Regions from separate parts of the Enterococcus sp. AZ196 genome, predicted to be linked through region 1. Evidence: predicted binding sites of a transcription regulator. Region 1 holds the regulator's gene; each other region holds the start of a gene.
The links. Region 1 encodes CtsR, which represses protease genes until heat stress. Its sites were predicted from a motif close to TTGGTCAAAAAAGGTCAAANA; they were not measured.

Region 1 (4,976 bases):
GACTCGCTCCAACCCCTCATTTTGCCAAAACTTCAAGGTCTCAGCATTTGTAGCTGATGCTTGTGTCGATAAATGTATTTCTAACCCCGGTGCTTCAGAAGCACAAATCTCTATCAAGGCTGGATCAGAAATGATTACTGCCGAGATGCCAATATCACGTAGCTTTTTGAAAAATTCTCCAGCCCCTTCTTCATTGCCTTCGTGTGTCACCATATTGGCTGCTACATAGACTTTTGCACCATACTTATTAGCAAAAGCCACCCCTTCTGACATTTCTTCAAATGAGAAGTTTCCAGCCCTAGAACGCAGCCCGTAAGCATCTCCACCAATATATACAGCATCCGCGCCATAATGAATGGCTGTTTTTAATTTCTCCAGTGTCCCGGCTGGCGCTAAAACCTCGGGCCGCTTTAATTTTCTCTTTGTCATGTTGCTATTACTCCTATTTAATCGCTGTTGGGTCCAGATGATAAAAACCAGTATCCATTCCTCGACCAACAGGATGATATTTTTGAATTTCTTGATAAGCATTGACTATCGCTGCTTCATCCCAAGAATCCTTTTCAATTGCTGCTTTAGCATTCGCAAAAATTTTTGCAATGGCCACAAAATCAGCTCCTGGGGTAAATAACCCATCGAGTTTCCATGTTTGATAGCCTGCCTGAGTCAATTCACTCAATTCTTTCATTAGATTCAGATCGTTATCCGCAAAAATATGCGTTCCATGCTGATCTTCATAGATTGAGTAATGGGTATCTGCCTTTTTCGGCTCTGAAAGAAACAATCCACGTTCTTTTGAAGTTTTCTCCATTTGCTTCGTGTAGTTGAAATAATTATCTAACAATGGTCTTTTCGATTGGTGAATACACGTAGCACCATAAACTAGTACCTCCACTGGGACATCAACATGCTGTTTTAAACTCAGCATTTCTTCAAAAGGTACCTCACGCGCTAAAACAGCACCTACCGCACCTTTTTTCTGCCAAAAATTGATTTGTCGCGCATTTGTCACCAATGTTTCTGCATCATAAATATAAGGTAAATCATACTCTTGCAATAAGTAAATAACCCCAGTGTCCCCCACAACTACATGGTCCGGTTTTACTTCAGCTAAAAAAGTTAAATATTCTGGTATCTGCTTCATCTTATCAGGATGCATAATACCATTGACAGCAATATTTATTTTCTTCCCTTGAGCATGTGCCGTTTCGATCAATGTTTTTTGTTCATCACGAGAAAAAGAATGAGACAAGCGCAAACCAAAAGCCTCTTCTCCTATGTATAGTGTATCCACGCCAGCAGCAAATAAATCTTCGGCTTGAACTATCGATTCTGCCGTCGCAATTAATTCAATCATGATAGGTCCTCCTTTTAGACTTTCTCATACTATCACAGCTTCCAAAAGTTTCCAACTGAGGAGCTAGAAAAAGAGGACAACGTCAATACGTCATCCTCTGATCAACTAAACTTTTTCTGGAATTTTTTCTTCTTTAGGGTTTTTTACAGTTAATGTAACTTTCCCCTTGCTGGCACCAATTGTTACAGCATCTCCCAATTGAATTTGCCCAGATAATAATGCTTCTGCCAAGCGGTCTTCAATCTCTTTCTGCAGTGCCCTGCGTATTGGCCGGGCGCCATATTCAGGGTCAAAACCAACTTTTCCGATCACATCATAAGCGGCTGACGTGATTTTCACTTTAATTTCATGTTCCCTCATACGATCTAAAATGGAGCGGCTCATAATTTTTACTATTTCATGAATTTGCTCTTGATCTAACGATTTAAAGACAACTGTTTCATCAATTCGGTTTAAAAATTCCGGACGGAAAGCTTTTTTCAGTTCTTCCAATATACGTTTTTCCATTGCTTGATGATCTTTGGTAATATCCTTTACATTGAATCCAACATTTTTCTCCTCGCGGATTTCTGTTGCGCCGATATTTGAAGTCATAATCAAGATGGTATTACGAAAATCGACTTTCCGGCCCTTCGAATCTGTTAAATGACCGTCATCCAAAACTTGTAATAAAATATTAAACACATCCGGATGAGCTTTTTCTACTTCATCCAATAGAATGACTGAATAAGGCTTTTGGCGAATTTTCTCTGTCAACTGTCCGCCCTCTTCATACCCAACATAACCTGGAGGCGATCCAATTAAACGACTCGTGCTATATTTTTCCATATATTCAGACATATCTACTCGGATTAAAGCTTCTTCACTACCAAACATCGCTTCAGCCAAGGCTTTCGCCAATTCCGTTTTTCCGACGCCAGTTGGGCCTAAAAACATAAAGGAACCAATCGGACGATTAGGATCTTTCAATCCACTACGAGCACGGCGGATAGCTCGTGAGATAGCTTTGACAGCTTCTTCTTGTCCGACAACTCTTTCATGTAAAATATTTTCTAAGTCTAATAGACGCTGACTTTCCTTTTTCTCTAACTGCTGTAACGGTACGCCGGTCCATTGAGAAACAACTGCCGCCACATCCTCGTCAGTAACTTGATCGATATAGCCATTTTCTTGTTTTGCAGCCTTAACTTTCGCTTGCTCCAATACTTCAGATAATTGCTTTTCACGCAAGCGTAAACGTGCTGCTGATTCAAAATCTTGATTTTGAATCGCTTTTTCTTTTTCTGTCACTAAATCTTGAACTTCTTCTTCCAACTCTGTAAGTTCTGATACTTCATCAGTGGAATCCAGACGAACCTTTGCAGAAGATTCATCCATCAAATCAATTGCCTTATCTGGTAGTTGACGTGAATTGATGTATCTTACAGATAAAGAGACTGCCGCATGTAAAGCGTCATTGGTAATTTCCACTCCATGATGTTCCTCATATCGTGGCCGCAGACCTTTCAAAATTTCTTCAGCTTCTTCAGGTGTTGGTTCCTCCACCTGTACTCGAGCAAAACGGCGTTCTAAAGCGGAATCTTTTTCAATATATTTTTGATACTCATCTAATGTTGTCGCACCAATCGTTTGTAATTCGCCACGGGCCAATGCAGGTTTTAAAATATTTGATGCATCAATCGCGCCTTCAGCTCCACCAGCACCAATCAACGTATGCAACTCATCAATGAACAAGATAATTTGAGCATCATGATAAATTTCATCAATTACTTTTTTCAAGCGATCTTCAAATTCTCCGCGATATTTTGTACCAGCAACAAGTGCTCCCATATCCAACATCATCAAGCGTTTGCCACGCATATCTTCTGGTACATCTCCAGAAATAATCCGTTGAGCCAACCCTTCAACGATTGCCGTTTTACCAACACCAGGCTCTCCAACTAATACAGGATTATTCTTCGTACGACGACTTAAAATTTGTACTACTCGTCGTACCTCGCTATCTCTTCCCACTACTGGATCCAAGCGTTTTTCTCGGGCCAACTTCGTTAAATCACGAGCTAAGCCATCTAAGGTAGGTGTTCCTTGGGTATTGTTTTGTGCAGGTTTCGCAGGAGTTTTTCTACGAGTTCCAACTCCTTGATTAGTATTTTGCGTCTCATTAACGCCCATTTTTTTCAACAGAAGTTGCCGCATTTTAGGTAAGCTCAGACCCAAATTTACTAAGATATGGGAAGCTAAAATTTCGTCATCTCTCAATAATCCTAATAAAATATGTTCTGTTCCAACTAGTTTTGCATTGAAACGCTTAGCTTCATCATCAGCAAAAATCAAAATCTGTTTTGCTCTTGGAGAATAGGGAAGATATCCTCCCTCGGGATACGACTTAACCGATCCATACCCTGTCATGTGCTCGATTTCTTCACGAATATCGTTCTCACTTGAATTCATCTGACGTAACGTTTTTCCCGCGATTCCTTGTTGTTCGATCACTAATGCTAACAATAAATGTTCCGAACCAACCGAGCGGTGTTTAAAATACTTGGCTTCTTGTTGCGCAATCGATAATACTGCTTTTGCGCGTTCTGTATACAGCTGATCCATATCCCTCACTCCTTTTTCTCATAACTTAAACGTTCCAAAAATCCATGAAGAATTCTTCCCCGTAGTCTATTCTCAATTTGACTGATCCCAAGAACATTCTTCGATACTGCGCTTAACATCAAATTACCTTCATTTTCAGTAATAATTTCTTCTTCAAATAATTTCTGAATAATCCCAAAAGCATTCGCCTCCGAAATTTCAGTTCCAAAAGAATCCATTAATTGCTCTAAAAAATAATGCTGATCAGAAATCTTAACTTTACTTATTCGAATATAGCCTCCACCACCTCGTTTACTTTCAACTAAATAGCCTCGTTGAAAAGTAAAACGCGTATTGATCACATAATTTATCTGGGAAGGAACACAATTGAACAGCTGCGCCATCTCCGCTCTTCGAATTTCGATAATTTCATTATTTTCTAAAATATCTTTCAAGTAAGATTCGATCAAATCAGAGGTATTTCTACTCATGATATCGCCTCCTATTGACTATTCCTGACCATAATTATATCGAATTTAGCGCATGAAATAAAGAAGAACGCTTTTCTTTAAATTAGGATAAAAAAAAAGAAGGCTTTCACCTTCTTTTTGATCGGGAAGACAGGATTCGAACCTGCGACCCCTTGGTCCCAAACCAAGTGCTCTACCAAGCTGAGCTACTTCCCGATAAACAAAAAAACCACGCGCCCAAGAGGAGTCGAACCCCTAACCTTTTGATCCGTAGTCAAACACTCTATCCAGTTGAGCTATGGGCGCATATTTGTATTATGCCGAGGACCGGAATCGAACCGGTACGGTGATCACTCACCGCAGGATTTTAAGTCCTGTGCGTCTGCCAGTTCCGCCACCCCGGCGTTCTTCCCTGGTCTTCAGGAAAGCGGAAAACGGGGTTCGAACCCGCGACCCCCACCTTGGCAAGGTGGTGCTCTACCACTGAGCTATTTCCGCATGATGCCGGCTAAAGGACTTGAACCCTCGACCCTCTGATTACAAATCAGATGCTCTACCAACTGAGC
Region 2 (4,976 bases), 2.0 Mb from region 1:
AGAAACAGTTTGAGTCTCCTCAGTCGATTGAACTGCTGTACCTGCTCCTGGTGTATCAAAACGAGACAGGTTATAGTTTTGGATTAATGAGATTAATTTACTGGCATATCCAGGGTCTGTAGCATAACGACCCGTTAGATAAACCGCTGCGTCTTGATAACTATTTGTGTGACTTTTCCACGCGCCCGCATAATAAGAGCTAGCTAACAAACTAGCATGAGCCTGAAATGATTCCGCATAACTGCTGTAAACGGCAAATGGTTCGTTCATTGTTACCCATTGTCCATTTAGATACTCCTGTGTACTCATAGTTACTGATGGTCCGCCACTATATTCTTTTACACCAAATAAATTATAATAAGGTGCTGCTGATAATTGAGAGGTACCAAAACCAGTTTCAACTAAAGCCTGAGCGACCATGATTGATGCATAAAGATCACTTGACGCTGAAACCTGCATTGCAGAAGCGCCTAATTGTTCGATAAATGCAGATTGATTTTGAACCTGAGCAGTTTCAGCCGCACTGGCTCTTACTGTATTCATAGTCAAAACAGCTGGCGAAAGAATCATCGCCGTTCCTAACAAAGGGACAGTTTTTTTAGCCGTCTTTATTCGTTTTTCCTTTTGCTGCGTTTTTAAATAATTGTATTTTTCGATGCGGGTCTTAAATTGGTTCATTATATACCTCCAAGAAACCTCTACAGAGCTCTTCATTTTTACTTACTTTAAAAGTATAATCCATTAACAATTAACAAACAATTTAAACACCACAAATTCACTAATTTGTCATTACTTCGTAACATGCGTAATGAAAAAGTTGTTATGTTTCACTTTAAAAAGACTTGATTTTTTCTCGAAGGTTTATTTTCTTGAGAATTTCAAAAAGAGTGAAACAACCAGAAAAATATTTCTGTCATTCCACTCTTGATTTTAGATTATATTTTATTTACATAATTAATTTATTCATTAATTGGCTGATTCTGAAAAACCAATTGATCATCTAGTAATTCGATAGAAACGCTGGTTTTCGGCATTACTCGTCCAGCAATAATTTCTTTTGCTAGAGGTGTTTCCACTTCCCGTGTAATGAATCGTTTCAGTGGACGCGCACCATATTGTGGTTCATAGGCTTTTTCAGCAATCCAACTTTTAGCATCCTCTGTAATCTCTAATTGAATTTCTTGTTCCTCTAAACGATGAGACAAGTGTTGCACAATTTTCTCGACAATGCCTTTTACATTATCCAAACTCAACGGTGTAAATAAGATGGTATCATCAATTCGGTTCAAAAATTCCGGCTTGAAATGACCTCGCAACATACTTAACACCTGTTCTTTTGTTGTCTCAGGAATTTTCCCATCAACTGTTACACCATCCAGTAATACTTGTGACCCGATATTACTAGTCATGATCAATACTGTATTCTTGAAATCAACTAAACGACCTTTAGAATCTGTCAAGCGTCCATCATCCAACACTTGCAGTAAAATATTGAAAACATCCGGATGCGCTTTTTCAATTTCATCAAGTAAGATAATCGTATATGGATTTCTTCGAACGGCTTCTGTCAGTTGTCCGCCTTCCTCATAGCCAACATAGCCTGGAGGTGCCCCAACAAGTCGTGATACTGAGTGCTTCTCCATATACTCACTCATGTCGATGCGTACCATGTGATCTTCGGAATCAAATAGATTTTCTGCTAATGCTTTAGCGAGTTCGGTTTTTCCAACACCCGTCGGTCCTAAGAATAAGAATGATCCTAAGGGACGATTAGGATCCTGCAGACCTGCACGTGACCGTAAGACCGCATCACTTACAGCGTCCACTGCTTCATCCTGACCAATCACACGTTTGTGCAAGGTGCTGTTCAAACTCAATAACTTTTCTCGTTCACCTTCTACCAATTTGGTTACCGGAATTCCGGTTAATCTGCCGACTACTTGCGCAATTTCATTTTCAGTTACCGCTTCCTGAACCATTTTGATGTCATTTTTTTGATTTTTTTCTTCAAGCTCAGCTAACTCTTTCTCCAAATTTGGAATCGTGCCATGACGCAGTACAGCTGCTTGTTCGAGGTCATAATTGTTTTCTGCATCCTCTAACTCGTGTTTAGCTTGATCGATTTCCGCTCGTTTATTGGAAACGACATTGACTTCTTCTTTTTCAGTTTCCCATTGTAATTTCATTGCATTAGTTTCTTCGCGAAGATCAGCCAGTTCTTCTTGCAGGTTTTCTAAACGTTTTTTGCTTGCATCATCGCTCTCTTTTTTTAAAGCGGCTTCTTCAATTTCTAATTGCATCAACCGGCGAGTTACTTGATCAAGTTCTGTTGGCATCGAGTTCATTTCCACTCGAATACTGGCACTAGCTTCATCAACTAAATCGATCGCCTTATCAGGTAAGAAACGATCTGTAATGTAACGATCTGATAACGTCGCTGCAGCTACTAAAGCATTGTCATGGATATTTACACCATGGTGGATCTCAAATCGCTCCTTCAACCCACGTAAAATGCTGATCGTATCTTCGACCGTCGGTTCTTTCACTAAAACCTTTTGGAATCGACGTTCCAGTGCTTTGTCTTTTTCCATATATTGACGGTATTCATCTAAAGTCGTAGCGCCAATCAAATGCAACTCGCCACGAGCCAACATTGGTTTAAGGATATTTCCGGCATCCATGCTGCCTTCTGTTTTTCCAGCGCCAACAATGTTATGAATTTCATCGATAAACAATAAAATTCTGCCGTCTGATTTTTTGACTTCTTTTAAAACTGCCTTTAAACGTTCTTCAAACTCACCTCGAAATTTTGCTCCAGCAATCAATGATCCCATATCCAAAGAAAAAACAGTTTTATCCTTTAGATTTTCAGGAACATCTTTGCGTACAATCCGTTGTGCCAATCCCTCCACAATGGCAGTTTTACCAACACCCGGCTCACCAATTAACACTGGATTATTTTTTGTTTTTCGAGAAAGAATTCGGATAACATCACGAATTTCTTCATCACGACCAATAATCGGATCCTGCTTGCCATTTTTAACTTGCTGAACTAAATCAACGCCGTATTTCTCCAATGCTTTATAAGTTTCTTCTTGATTTTGTGAGGTCACTCGATCCCCTCCTCGCATTTCTTCAATATTTTTCTGTAGTTGTTTTTCACTCAACCCTTGCTGAATCAAATACTTCGTCAATGAATAATTTTTTAATTTCATCAACGCTAAAATGACAATTTCTGTAGATAAAAAATCATCCTGAAATTTTTCTCGTAATTTGTCTGCTTCACTCAAAAGGTTAAATAGATTTTGGCTAAGATTTTGACCATATTGAACATTACCGCCACTAACAGTGGGATACTCATCTAATACCCTATCCACTTCTCGCTCAAACTGTTCAACGTCAATTCCCACGTCGGTATAAAAATTTCGGCCAAAATGATTTGGCTGTAAAAAAATTTTCCATAAGTGAGCAATATCAATTTCTTGATGATGTCTTGTAACCGCAATTTGCTGAGCTTCAGCAACCGCTTCTTGTAAAGTTGTCGTCATTTTTTCGATATTCATAAACATACCTCCGACATAATTAATTTTTACAAGTATCAGTATATAACATTGGTCAGTAAAGGTCAAACATTAAACTCAGCAAATTCGACGTTTATTATTATGAAGAAATTCGAAATAATGCTACAATTCTCTCATTACTAATAAGGTACTAGTTAGCCTATTAGCTTTTCATCTGACTCTTTTTAATGAGCCAAATGCTGACTAGAAAATGATAAGACGTGAAAATCAAGCTCATCTTTCACCAAGAAAATGAGTGATTTAGTATGGACAAGGAGAGTGATTTGATGATTTCTCGCGTGATCGGATTTGAAAAGGGGTTTCCACTTTCGGAAGGAAACCATTTTGAAACATATGAAGTGATGCTTCCAAAATTAAATAAATTTGATTTAGTCATTAAAAATTTGGCTGTCTCAATCAATCCAGTAGACACAAAACTAAGACAAAGCGGCAAAGGGACTCCTCAACCGCATATCTTAGGATTTGATAGCGTCGGTATTGTTACTCAGCTAGGCAGTGAAGTGAAAAATATGGAGATTGGTGATCGAGTCTTTTTTGCTGGTACAACGAAAAGATTTGGAAGTTACAGTGAGAACCAAATCGTTGATTCTCGAATCGTTGCAAAATTACCAAACGGAATTTCAACTGATGAAGCGGCTGCAATGCCTTTAACTTTTATTACTGCTTATGAAATGTTGTTTGAAAAAATGAGATTGATCCCTGAAGAAAAGCAAAATGAAGGAACGATTTTGATTATCAATGGGGCTGGCGGTGTCGGTTCAGTAGCCACTCAATTAGCTAAATGGGCTGGCCTAACTGTAATTACGACTGCTTCACGTAAAGAAAGCAAAGAATGGTCTGAGAAAATGGGGGCTGATCATATCATCGATCACCATAAGGATTTGACTAAACAACTTAAAAAAATCGGCTATAAATCATTACCTTACATTTTGATTCTTCATTCTACAGACCGCTACTTCGAAGAGATGAGCGATCTGCTTGAACCCTTTGGTCATCTTGGTTCAATAGTCGGATCAAGTAAAGATTTGAATTTGGCCAAATTGAAAAATAAATCCGGAAGCTTTGATTGGGAGTATATGTTCGCTAAGACGGACTTTGACTATAATGTTGCCTCACAAGGAGTAATATTAGAATTGCTCGTTCAATTGCTGTTGGAAAAAAAGATTAAAAGCACTTTGACCAAAATTATTCCTGGCTTTTCCCCAGAGGTCTTTTATCAAGCGCATCAGTTTATCGAAGAAAATAAAATGATCGGAAAGCTGGTTGTACATTATTAAAAAAGGAAGTTAACGAAATCAGTCGTTAACTTCCTTTTTAGCCTCTTTAATTTCATGGTTTATTTGACGCTGCTTGTTAAATAGAACATAGATCATTCCAATCAAAAATGGCAATAGA
Region 3 (4,976 bases), 1.3 Mb from region 1:
CGACATCAAGTGATGAAACAAGCATTGCTTTCTGATTATTTTTTAACGAGTATTAACGGAATCACTGAAGAGGGGGAGCTAGTAAATATCGATAGCGTAGGAAATCGTGTGGCTGCTCTGACCTATGGTCCAGATAAAGTACTGGCCTTTGTCAGTATGCGAAAAGTTTATGGAGATTTAACTGCGACAGTAGAAATGGTAAGAAAAAATACGGCCCCATTAAATGCTCACCGTTTAGGATTACAGAAAACACCATGCATCAAAAAAGGTCTCTGCGGTGATTGTCTTCAAACAGAATGCATTTGCAATACGCTTGTCATCACACGACGTTCAATGGCAAAAGATCGTATCGTTATTTTCTTGATCATTGATGAAGTTGGCCTATAAGAAAATAGCGAGTCAAACAAAATTAAAAACCGAGGAATTTTCCTCGGTTTCTTGTCGTTTAGCTTAAAGAGCTGCTATTTTCCATCACTTCATCGATCAGACCATAAGCTTTTGCTTCTTCGGCCGTCATGAAGTTATCACGATCGGTGTCGCGTTCGATTACTTCGATCGGTTGACCAGTACGTTCAGACAAAATGTTGTTCAAACGTTCACGCGTTTTTAAAATGTGACGTGCGGCAATTTCGATTTCAGTAGCTTGTCCCTGTGCACCACCTAGTGGTTGGTGAATCATGATCTCAGCATTTGGCAATGCAAACCTTTTGCCCTTAGCGCCAGCTGTCAGTAGGAAGCTTCCCATTGAAGCGGCCATACCAAGTACAATAGTTTGTACATCAGCTTTTACAAAGTTCATAGTATCGAAAATTGCTAAGCCAGCAGAAACGCTACCGCCTGGAGAGTTGATGTAAAGATAAATATCTTTTTCAGAATCTTGGGCATCCAAGAATAATAATTGGGCGATGATGGTGTTCGCCATATCGTCGTTCACTTGACCACTCAGCATAATGATGCGATCTTTTAATAAACGAGAATAAATGTCGTAAGCACGTTCGCCACGAGATGATTGTTCAATGACTGTAGGAACTAAATTCATAGTGAATCCTCCTTAAAATATTGTTCGTAAATTATTTTAGCACAAACGAGGTTAGATTGCTAAAACTTAAAGAAAGTATACAACGTTGGTCAGTTTTGGTCAAATAGAAGGCTCCGTTTTTTTAAACGGGTCAAACTATCCTAGAAACATGAAAATATGGTACTATTAATACCGATGATAACAGGATGTCAGATTGCCGCATTTTTATAAATTCTTCAGTGGGATGATAGACGTGTTGAGAATCAGTTTACTTTTGTAAGGAATAATTCCATAAGTATGAATTAGGAGGAAAAAACGTGGAAATCGCATTTATTGGACTAATTGGTGTATTGATTGGAGCAGGATTGACAGGTCTTGCCGTTTATTTTGTTTTTAAGTATATCGACTTGCGCCATCAACGTGAAAGAGAATTGGAGCATCAGGTTAAAGAAATTGAAACAATCAATCTTTTAAACAAAAAAGTGAATGAGATTTTATCCAAACGAAATGTTTTAATGCAAGATTATGTGACGTTTAATTCGTTCGATGACTGTTACATTACGATTGATGATTTCATTTATTTAAATTCTTTTGCTGCTCAAAATAATTTTTACTTGCCAAATTATTTAATCGAAGAGTTTTTCAAAAATATCTCTCACCGAAAAGTTATTTTATCTCCCGAGGAAACCGTTAAGATCGGCGGTTATACTTATAAGGGCGGACGGATTGTCATGGAGACTTTCTCTGAGCAGCTTTTAGAGATACTAGATGAAAAGAAACAGCAGTTAGCTCGCTCGACTAAACAGCCTTTACGTTATTTCAATGTACAATAGCGTTTTACAAGTGGACGTGGAAAGATTTAAAACTAATTCATTTAATAGATTATGAACGAGGTGGTATTGGATGACAGTTATTATTGCTCATCGTGGGAGTGCAGGCACTCATCCTGAGAACACATTGCCGGCATTCATGGAGGCGGTACGGACTGGTACGGATGGCATCGAATTGGATGTTCATCTAACAGCCGACCAGCAGTTAGTCGTTATTCATGATGAAAGTGTTGATCGCACAACTGATGGCAAAGGGCTGATTCGAGAGTTAACATTAAAAGAAATCAAAGAACTGGATGCCGGCAGCTGGTTTGATGAAAAATATCAGGCGACTAAAATATCGACACTGCAGGAAGTTCTGAATTTATTGCTGCAGATGCGTTTTCGTGGCTTCTTATGTATTGAAATTAAGACGAATAAATTTCATTACCCAGGAATTGAAGAAAAAATATCGAAAGTCATGACAAGTAAGGAGTGGCCATTCACGTATTGGTACACGAGTTTTAATATTGACTCTTTGCGAATCATGCATGAGTACGAGCCGGATATACAATATGATTTGATTCAGAAAAATGATCTGGAAAAATATCAGACTGTCTTAGAGACGGACTTTATTGAGGGCTTGCATCCGAGCTATGATTGGGTAAAACAGCATCCTGAGATTGTTAAGAATTATGAAAAAGCTATTCGACCTTGGACACCCAATCTTTACGAAACCATGATGACTTGTTATGAAAATAATTTGGCCGGTATAATTACCGATTTTCCGGAAAAAGCCATCCGTACAAGAAGCAGGTTCAAACAATGAAGGTAATAACAATCGTTGGACCAACTGCGGTTGGTAAGACAAGCTTGAGTATTGACTTGGCAAAAAAGTTCAATGGAGAGATTATTAGCGGAGATTCTATGCAAGTATATCGTGGGTTAGATATCGGAACTGCTAAAGTGACTCCGAGTGAAATGGCTGGGATTGCCCATCATTTGATCGACGTGAAGAATGTTGATGAAAATTATTCTGCTGCGGATTTTCAGAAAACGGCTAGAAGAACAATTGAGGAAATCAGTCGCAGAGGTAAAGTACCAATCGTCGTGGGGGGGACTGGTTTATATATCCAATCCTTATTGTGGGATTATAAGCTTGGTAGCGAAGGAGAAGCTATAGATAATACACTCCGGATTAAATATGAAGCTTTTGCAGATAATAATGGGAATGAAGCATTGTGGCAAAAACTGCAAGCCGCAGATTCTCTGGCTGCGAAGAAGATTCATTACAACAATCGTAAAAAAGTGATTCGAGCGTTAGAGGTTTTTGAGACAACAGGGCACTCTATTCTCGAACCAAAGGAACAGCCTCAAAAGCTTTATGACAGTTTTATAGTCGGTTTAAACACGGATCGAGCGATTTTGTATCAGCGGATCAATGAGCGTGTTGACTTAATGGTTGAACAGGGCTTGCTAGAGGAAGCTAAAAAATTGGCTAAAACCCCTGAAGTGCAAGCTGCTCAAGGAATCGGCTATAAAGAACTATTTCCTTATTTTTCTGGGAAAACCTCGTTGGAATCGGCATTGGAAGAAATAAAATTACATTCGCGTCGCTATGCTAAACGCCAATTGACTTGGTTTCGTAATCGTATGTCCGTCCATTGGTATGATCTAGTTCAGCAACCAGATACAATTTTAGAGATCGAAGCAACCATAGCCAAGTGGCTAGCAGAAGATAAAGCGACACTTTCAATTGAGGATGTTTAATTGATAAAGTGCCATTATAAAGGAATTAGTACATCATAGAATAGAAATTTAGGAGGAAACAGATTGTCAGAAAGAGTCATTTTAGTCGGCGTCGAGACAGACGAGAGTAAATATAATTATTTAGAATCGATGCATGAGTTGGCCGGACTAACCAAGACGGCTCATGGCGAAATTGTTTTTTCATTAACACAAAAGCGACCCAAAGTTGATCGTCAAACAATCATTGGTAAAGGGAAAATAGAAGAACTCACGCAGCTAGTTGACGCGCATGAAGCGGACCTTGTTATTTTCAACCATTCCCTGTCACCACGCCAAAGCCAGACGATCGAATCACTGGTTGGTGTTCCGGTAATTGATCGGATCCAATTAATTTTAGATATCTTTGCTCAACGTGCTCGTTCAAAAGAAGGCAAGCTGCAAGTTGAACTTGCTCAATTAGATTATTTATTACCACGTTTGGTAGGCCAGGGACAAAGCTTATCTCGGCTTGGTGGAGGAATCGGGACTCGCGGACCTGGGGAAACAAAGCTAGAAACCGATCGGCGTCACATTCGTCGCCGTATCTCTGCAATCAAAAAGGAGCTAAAGGAAGTTGAAGCTCATCGTGAGCGAAGTCGTCAAAAACGGCAGCAGTCCAGTATTTTCCAAATGGGTCTGATTGGATATACAAATGCAGGCAAGTCAACGATTTTAAATTTATTAACGAATGCTGATACGTATTCTGAAGATCAATTGTTCGCTACTTTGGATCCTTTAACAAAACGTTGGCATTTACCGCAGGGAATGGAGACCACGATTACAGATACAGTTGGTTTTATTCAGGACTTACCTACACAATTAGTCGACGCTTTTCAATCGACTTTGGAAGAGAGTAAAGGGATGGACCTTTTGCTGCATATCGTAGATGCTAGTGCCGAAGATCGGCAGCAACAAGAAAAAACCGTTATTGATTTATTAAAAGATCTTGGGATGGATGATATTCCAATGCTCACGATTTACAATAAAGCGGATCGGATTGATGAAGTTACCTTTGCACCGACCTTATTTCCTAGTGTTCTAATTTCTGCAAAAACAAATAGAGGAAAAGATTTATTAGCTGATGCTATCAAAAGAGAAATAATGAATTTACTAGAGCCTTATATGCTGACTTTGAACGCAAACGAAGGACAGGCTTTGAGCGAGATGAAACGTGAGACATTGGTCTTAAGCGAAAGCTTTGATGAGGAAAAGGAACAATACAATGTGCGGGGATTTGCTAAGAAAAAATCTCTTTGGATTAGGAGAATGGAAGATGAGTTGGACAACTGAGCTAGCACCCGAGCTGGTTGAAAAAATAGATAAAGTCGATCAACAGATAGCTGGACGGCTGCAAGAAATAC

Region 2: a site for CtsR is predicted at 3,612-3,632, ahead of clpB (ATP-dependent chaperone ClpB). Genes of this name have one in related genera too.
Region 3: a site for CtsR is predicted at 1,125-1,145, ahead of clpP (ATP-dependent Clp endopeptidase proteolytic subunit ClpP). Genes of this name have one in related genera too.

Annotation. Positions count from the first base shown of each region.
Region 1 is NZ_JBIPAM010000001.1:2,497,526-2,502,501, reverse strand. Features, by position in the region: gene IGI67_RS12040 (peptidase U32 family protein) at 1-429, opposite strand, end outside; gene IGI67_RS12035 (peptidase U32 family protein) at 443-1,357, opposite strand; gene IGI67_RS12030 (ATP-dependent Clp protease ATP-binding subunit) at 1,463-3,961, opposite strand; gene IGI67_RS12025 (CtsR family transcriptional regulator) at 3,967-4,434, opposite strand; tRNA gene IGI67_RS12020 (tRNA-Pro) at 4,553-4,626, opposite strand; tRNA gene IGI67_RS12015 (tRNA-Arg) at 4,643-4,716, opposite strand; tRNA gene IGI67_RS12010 (tRNA-Leu) at 4,729-4,814, opposite strand; tRNA gene IGI67_RS12005 (tRNA-Gly) at 4,837-4,908, opposite strand; tRNA gene IGI67_RS12000 (tRNA-Thr) at 4,913-4,976, opposite strand, start outside.
Region 2 is NZ_JBIPAM010000001.1:524,624-529,599, reverse strand. Features, by position in the region: gene IGI67_RS02535 (glucosaminidase domain-containing protein) at 1-678, opposite strand, end outside; gene clpB (ATP-dependent chaperone ClpB) at 960-3,563, opposite strand; gene IGI67_RS02525 (zinc-binding alcohol dehydrogenase family protein) at 3,827-4,858, shown strand; gene IGI67_RS02520 (lysylphosphatidylglycerol synthase transmembrane domain-containing protein) at 4,877-4,976, opposite strand, start outside.
Region 3 is NZ_JBIPAM010000001.1:1,179,077-1,184,052, reverse strand. Features, by position in the region: gene IGI67_RS05785 (lactate utilization protein) at 1-387, shown strand, start outside; gene clpP (ATP-dependent Clp endopeptidase proteolytic subunit ClpP) at 446-1,039, opposite strand; gene IGI67_RS05775 (hypothetical protein) at 1,336-1,851, shown strand; gene IGI67_RS05770 (glycerophosphodiester phosphodiesterase) at 1,922-2,656, shown strand; gene miaA (tRNA (adenosine(37)-N6)-dimethylallyltransferase MiaA) at 2,653-3,597, shown strand; gene hflX (GTPase HflX) at 3,661-4,905, shown strand; gene IGI67_RS05755 (aminotransferase class I/II-fold pyridoxal phosphate-dependent enzyme) at 4,889-4,976, shown strand, end outside.